DNA from 3 places in the Brevibacillus sp. SAFN-007a genome. Region 3 is predicted to be linked to each of the others. Evidence: riboswitches for the same ligand, from Rfam matches in the RefSeq annotation. Region 3 holds a riboswitch; each other region holds the start of a gene.
What was found. A riboswitch is a leader RNA that binds a small molecule or an ion and turns the genes downstream of it on or off. The one in region 3 is predicted to bind S-adenosylmethionine.
Positions count from the first base shown of each region.

Region 1 (2,265 bases), on a different contig from region 3:
CATCCTTGCCCCTCCTTCTTTGCGCTTCGCCTCACCTAGCCTCGCCTTTGTTCGATGCTTTTGCCTTTTTGTCTATAAGGAAGACCGACTACACAGCTGTAGTCGGTCACCATCCTGCCCGGTGCGCCCGTTTTTAAAACGAGTCCGGCACTTTGCGGGTACCAGCGACGATTTCCTCGCTGATCGCTTTGACTTTGTCCACGACTTCCTGCCCAATAAAAGCGTTCAAAGGTGTCTGGCTCTCATGCGTCACATAGGTAACGCCTACGCCTTTTTCTTTCAGGCCGTACGAGATGACGCCGGGCTTGAACGAGCCTTCCACAAACGACTTCACGGTTTCGTACGCGGCGGTATCTGTCCCTTTCAGCTGGGACAACACGATGTGCTCCGGGTCAATCGTGGTGCGGTCCACGTCCTGTCCCGCTGTATAGAAGCCTTTTTCCTTCGCGGCCTCGAACACCCCGAGGTCGCCAACCGCTGCCGCTCCGTTGATGAAGTCGGCGCCTTTGGATGCTTGCAGCAGCGCCAGCTCCTTCGCTTTTGCCGGGTCAGAGAAGCTTCCTACGTAGTTCACCAAAAACTCCGCGTTGGGATTGGTTGCCTTCAATCCTTCCTGGAAGCCGCCTGTCCATTTCTTCAACAACGGAATGTCCATGGCGACAACCATGCCGACTTTGTTGGTCTTCGTGGCAAGACCGGCCGCCGCCCCCATCAGGTAAGCCGCTTCCTGCTCACGGAAGGTCACGCTGCGCACGTTCGGCAAATCTACTACGGTATCAATAATCGCGAAGTTGCGGTCAGGATTTTCGGCCGCCACTTTTTTCAACGCGTCTTCCGATTCAAAGGAAGACGTGATAATCAGATCGTAGTTTTCCGCCACCGCGACGCGCAGATTTTCTTCGATGGCGCCGTGGTCGGTAGACTCAATCGTTTTCACTTCTGCGCCAAATTCCTGTCCTGCTTTTTTCGCGCCCTCGTCCATTTGCTGGAAGAACGGGTTCACCCCGATTTTTTCCGGCAAAATCAGCGCAATGCGCTTCTTCCCGGCACCTTCTTGCCCTGTCGCTTCTTCTTTTGGCTGGTCAGCAGGCGCATTTCCCCCAGCCGCACAGCCTGTAGCCAATACAGCAAAGGTGGTGAGTGCCAACAACAACTTTTTCATGGTGTTTTCGCCCCTATCCGAACATTCTACGTTTTTTCTGGACCTTACTCCGTAATGTACGGCTTTTTTCCGAAAAGATCAATAACAAACACGAATATTTATTGTAAAAAATATTTTATCATTCGTGTTTGTTCCTTCCTGCCAACAAAAAAACTCTTCCCGAAGGAAGAGTTTGCGTCCGAAGCCGTCCTCTTCCTCATCTGTCAAAACCCCGGTACAGGTTTTGCAGGAATTGGCACCTTTCTGTCCATGTCACGCATGTCCAGTGGTTGCCGGGCTTCATCGGGCCAGTCCCTCCGCCGCTCTCGATAAGGAGATCAAACTATTCTGTTACAATGAGTTTATTCTAGCAGAACCCGTTGAAAAAGCAATCGTTTTTTCAGACTGTTCCCGCCAATTCGGCAATTCAGCAATTCGCGCTTATTGGCTGCGGAAGGTTTGCTGAAGTCGATGCGACAGATGGTTCAGCTCGCCCAGCTCTTCGGTAATTTCCCGCACCTTTTGATGCTGGTTTTCCGCTGTGGCAAACAGCTCCTCCAGATTTGCGAGCGATTGCTCGGTGACAGCCGTAATCGTCGACATTTCCATCGCCACTTCGCCCGAGCGCATTTTGACCCGATTCATGCTGGAGCCGACATGCTCGGCTGCCTGGAGGAAGGCCGTCATGCCGGAGCGCACGGCCTCGATCGACGCCACTGTTTTTACAGCCAGTTCCTGCCCCTTGGCCACCGAAGCCTCTCCGTTGCTGATCTGCTGGACGGCGTTCTCGCTTTCCTGGTGGAGCGATTTGAGAATCTCGGTAATTTCCTGGGTAGCGGTTGCGCTCTGCTCCGCCAGCTTGCGCACCTCGTCTGCCACGACGGCAAAGCCGCGCCCGTGCTCGCCTGCGCGTGCCGACTCGATGGCAGCGTTGAGCGCAAGCAGGTTGGTTTGCGTCGCAATCTGGTTGATCGCTCCTACAATCTCCTCGACCCGATTGGCCTGACGGTTCAGCTGGTGAATCGTCGACGCCGCCACGTTGACGGCAGACACAATCTGTTCCATCTGCTGCGACAGCTCTTTCATCATGTCGACGCTTTCCTTCAGACGGCGGTTGTTTTGAT
Region 1 covers NZ_JBQCKK010000002.1:170,869-173,133, reverse strand. The annotation lists gene ACTHO6_RS04225 (ABC transporter ATP-binding protein) at 1-3, opposite strand, end outside; gene ACTHO6_RS04220 (BMP family lipoprotein) at 134-1,162, opposite strand; SAM riboswitch class I at 1,356-1,477, opposite strand; gene ACTHO6_RS04215 (methyl-accepting chemotaxis protein) at 1,583-2,265, opposite strand, start outside.
Region 1: another riboswitch for S-adenosylmethionine. It lies ahead of ACTHO6_RS04220 (BMP family lipoprotein); the one in region 3 lies ahead of ACTHO6_RS06675 (substrate-binding domain-containing protein).

Region 2 (2,265 bases), on a different contig from region 3:
CGAGTTGAGAATCGCTTTTCCCTGGGAATAACGCAAGCCAAGCTCCATCACTTTCGCGTCCGTCGAGTCGATCATGAGCGGAGCCTTGACCTTTTTCACGACGAAGGGCAAAAACTTCTCCATGTCCGCATACTCGTCGCGATCCGGGTCGGCCAGGCAGGTGTCGATGACGTGCGCCCCGCGCTTCACCTGGGCGCGGGCGATGTCGGACGCTTCCTCGTACTGCCCCGCTGCAATCAGGTCGCGGAATTTTTTCGAGCCGATGACGTTTGTGCGCTCTCCGACCAGCAGTGGACGGTTGTCGTCCTCAACGTAGACCACCTCGATCCCGGAAACGGCACTGACGGCCTCGCGGACGGCCTGGCGCGGCTTGCAGTCTTTGAGCGCCTCCGCCATGGCTCTGATATGCTCCGGAGTCGTTCCGCAGCAGCCGCCTGCCACGTTCAGCCACCCCTGCTCGGCAAACGCGCGCATTTTCGCGGCAAGCCCTTGCGGCGTCTCGTGGTAATGCCCGTTCTCGTCCGGCAGCCCCGCGTTCGGATAGCAGCTCACCCCGCATTGCGCCAAGCCGGACAAGGTGCGCAAATGGTCGCGCATGAATTCCGGCCCTGTCGCACAGTTCAGGCCGATTGTCACGGGCTTCAGGTGCGCCAGCGAGACGTAGAACGCTTCGATGTTTTGTCCGGCCAGAGTCGTGCCCATCGGCTCGATCGTTCCGGAGAGCATCACCGGCAGTTCTACCTTCAGCTCTTCAAACGCCTGGCGAATGCCGATCCCGCCTGCCTTGACGTTCAGCGTATCCTGCGACGTCTCCAGCAGCAGGACATCGACGCCGCCGATAATCAGCCCTTTTGCCTGCCGGTAGTAAGCCTCGACCAACTCCTCGAACGTGACGCCGCCTGTCAGCGCGAGCGTTTTCGTCGTCGGTCCCATGGCCCCTGCCACGTAGCGCGGCCATTCCGCTGTGGAGTAGGCATCGACGGCTTCCTTCGCCAGACGGGCGGCGGCGATGTTCACTTCCAGGTCTTTGTCCGCCACGTCGTACTCGGCCAGCACGACCGAGGTTGCCCCGAACGTATTGGTCTCCACGATGTCCGCGCCCGCTTCCAAATATTTTTCATGGATGGAGCGAATCACATCGGGTCTGGTCAAATTCAGCAGCTCGTTGCATCCGTCGTAGGCCTCGCCGCCAAAATCATCGGCGGTCAGGTTCGCCTGCTGCAGCATGGTGCCCATCGCACCGTCCAGAATCAGAATTTTCCGGGAAAGCTGTTCGCGAAAAGTGGGTTTCATTGACGTGCTCCTTTTCTCCCTTGCGTCGGTTTATTCTCAGCCGTTTTTTTGCATCAAAAAATCCTCTTCCTGAGAAAGAAGAGGATTTGTCCGCGGATACACTTGCGCCTGAACCATCCTCTCATCTTTCAAAGCCGTAGCTTTGCTGGAATTGGCACCGGATTTTAACCGGTTGCCGAGGCTTCATCAGGCCAGTCCCTCTGCCTCTCTTGATAAGAGTTGTACCATGTTATTCCATTTTTGACTTTCAGGTTTGAAAGTATCTTAACACCGCGAAAAGTCTTCGTCAATTGAGAATTTGTCTATTCTTCGCGCTCTTCCCGCTCTTTCGCGCCCATTTTTGCTCTTACCGGGCATCCGCCCACGCCAATCTGTGCGTATGTGTATAGACTGTAGCATAACGGAAAGGAGGGGGAACAAACGTGAGTACATCGTACTGCGGAAATGGCATCTTTGGAGACAGCTTCGCACTGGTGCTCGTACTGTTTATCCTGCTGGTCATTATTGGGTGTTCGAACGACGACTGCTAAGTAAATGACAGGAAGAGGCTATCCCCCTCCCAGGCTGCTGCTTGAAGGGATAGCCTCTTTTTTCATGTCGCTTGCCGCCAGGAAGCCTGCCCGCTCACGCCGTCTTTGCCCAAACAGACAAGCTACAGCCATGTGACAGGCAAGCAGGTGGTGGCGTCTGCTCGTTGACTTGCTCATCGGACATGCCTTCATTGTCAGAAAGAAAGGCTTTTGCTATCATGAGGCTTACCCCAACCCATGAAAGGAACGATCAATGATGGACACTCTGTTCGCTCGCGAAAAGGACGAATTCCTGTCCTGTATCGAGACCGTGAAAGTACTGGAAACCTCCGAATTTGAAACCTACTCAATCGTCAAGCATACCGCAACAGGCGACCACTATTTGCGCTACTTTTTGTCCCACATCAACCTGTCGGAAGGGGGCCGCAGAGACGACTACGAC
Region 2 covers NZ_JBQCKK010000001.1:375,722-377,986, reverse strand. The annotation lists gene metH (methionine synthase) at 1-1,293, opposite strand, end outside; SAM riboswitch class I at 1,412-1,512, opposite strand; gene ACTHO6_RS01890 (YjcZ family sporulation protein) at 1,716-1,823, shown strand; gene ACTHO6_RS01885 (hypothetical protein) at 1,842-2,000, opposite strand; gene ACTHO6_RS01880 (hypothetical protein) at 2,080-2,265, shown strand, end outside.
Region 2: another riboswitch for S-adenosylmethionine. It lies ahead of metH (methionine synthase); the one in region 3 lies ahead of ACTHO6_RS06675 (substrate-binding domain-containing protein).

Region 3 (2,265 bases):
CAAATCAACTGACTCTATTTGCTTACTTGCCCCACTCTGGCACGTATTGGGACAGGTCGCCCATTGTCACTTTTTTATCCGTTGGCAAGTCTTCCTGTTTGACCAGCACCGGATTCAGCTTCACGCTGTCTGGCACTTGCTCCCCTTTGATCTTTTGGAAAACGGTTTGCGCGTGAATGCGTCCGATATTCGCCGGATCCACTGCTGCGGTCGCGACCCAAGGCGAGTTCGGCTCCTGGATCAGCTGCAAGTCTTCATCGCTCAGGTCGATGCCATATACCTTGATTTCGGTGCGTCCTGCTTGCTGGATCGCCCGGGTAGCCCCTTTGGCAAACTCATCCCAGGATGCCCAGACGGCTGTAATGTCGCCTTTGTTCGGATATTTTTTCAAGATCGCTTCCATCTGCGCCTGCGTATCCAGCGCCGTGTTGTTGGTGGCAGAGCCAAACGCGGCGATTTCCTTGATATCCGGGTATTTTTTCAGGAAGGCTTCATACGTAACCTGACGCTTTTCCATCGGCGCAAAGCCCGCTACCCAAATTTTCACGATGTTGCCTTTTCCGCCCGTATCGGCAGCCAGCTTTTCCAGACTCAGCTCGGCCAGCTTGTGGTCATCCTGCTCGACAATCGGGACGCCCGGCAGCTTGATATCGGTGTCGAACAGCACAACCGGGATTTTTTTGTCGACCGCTTTTTGCGTGCCTTGTTGCAGCGCTTCCGCCGTACCGTGGTCGATCAGGATGCCGTCAAAATTTTGGTTCACCGCAGCGTCGAGGTTGGAGGCCATTTTCGACAAATCGGTGTCCGCGTTGAACACGGTCAGCTCGCCGCCGTTTTTCTCGACTTCCTGCTTCACGCCGTTAATGTACTGGGCAGAAAACGTCCCGACGTTTTGGCGCATAATCAAGGCAATGCGCTTCGCCTTCTCGCCGCCGGAAGCGCCGTTCGCCCCTGTCTGTGAGGTGTCCGCTCCTCCGCCGCAAGCGGTCAAAGCCAGCGACGCAGCCAGTACGATGGATGTGACAAGACCCAACTTCTTTTTCATCGAAAAATCCCCCTTTTTTCTTTCCTGCTGAGCTTCAAGCTGAGGAGGCGACCTTCCCATGGGAAAAGCCTCTTTCAACAGATGAAAGAGGCTTGATCGACAAGATTCGCGCCTCTTATCTGCCAGGTATCGCTACCTGTTGGAGTTAGCACCTTGGCTCGCAAGACAGTGGATCTTGCCAGCTAGGTTGCCGGGCATCATAGGGCCATTCCCTCAGCCTTCTCTGGATAAGAGTAGTTTTTATTTTCACAACGTTTGGATGAATATATACAGACTATAATTCTTGTTTTACCCATCTGTCAACTAGGTTTTTAAAACTTTTGAACTACAAAATCCTTCCATTCCATTCTCCAAATTTTGGAGGGATTCGGTAAAGTCTTGTCGAAATATCGTAGATTGAAGCAAAAGTCATGCAAATTTGCGATGAGGATGTCCCATGAGTCTATTAAAAGAAGTCATCTTGCAGATGTTCTTTGCCCTGATCCCATTTGTCTTGTTTCACATCTATTACCTCGACCGGATGCGCAACTATAGCCGTTGCTTTATTCTGGTAACCAGCTCTGTCTGCATGCTCCTGACGATGACCTTCGCTTCGAGCGTCGTGGAGGGAATCCTGTTTGATATCCGGCATGTCATTGTCTTTTTCGCTCTGATTTACGGCGGGGTGCCAGTCGCCTTGACCGTGCTGGGCGAATCGGCGCTGTACCGCTACTATCTGGGCGGCGAAGGCACCTGGGTTGCCATGCTCGTTCTGGCCGCCACGTTCGCCGTCTCCCTCCTGATTGATCGACGGTACAAAGCCAGTTATCGGAAAACACTGTTTACTCTTTTGACGGGTGCGCTTATTTCCCTGATCGATTTGGGGTTGACCTATCTGATTTTTCCTACCTATGTATCCGATCACCTTGCCTATCATGCGTTCGTGATCCCCGTTCAAAATTTTGTCGGCATCTGGCTGTTGATGTCGTTATTTAGCAAATGCGTCTCCGACAAGGCGCTGTTTATTCGCCATGCGCAAAACGAAAAAATCGAGACGATGAGCCACGTCGCCGCTTCGCTGGCGCACGAGGTGAGAAACCCGCTCACGGCCGTCAAAGGGTTTTTGCGGCTGATTCAGGAAAATCCGGAAAATGTCGCGAAAACCAATCAGTACATTCGCATCAGCATGGACGAGATCCAGCGCACGGAAGCGATTCTGACGGAGTACCTCGCGCTGTCCA
Region 3 covers NZ_JBQCKK010000003.1:289,359-291,623, forward strand. The annotation lists gene ACTHO6_RS06675 (substrate-binding domain-containing protein) at 23-1,045, opposite strand; SAM riboswitch class I at 1,158-1,279, opposite strand; gene ACTHO6_RS06680 (ATP-binding protein) at 1,482-2,265, shown strand, end outside.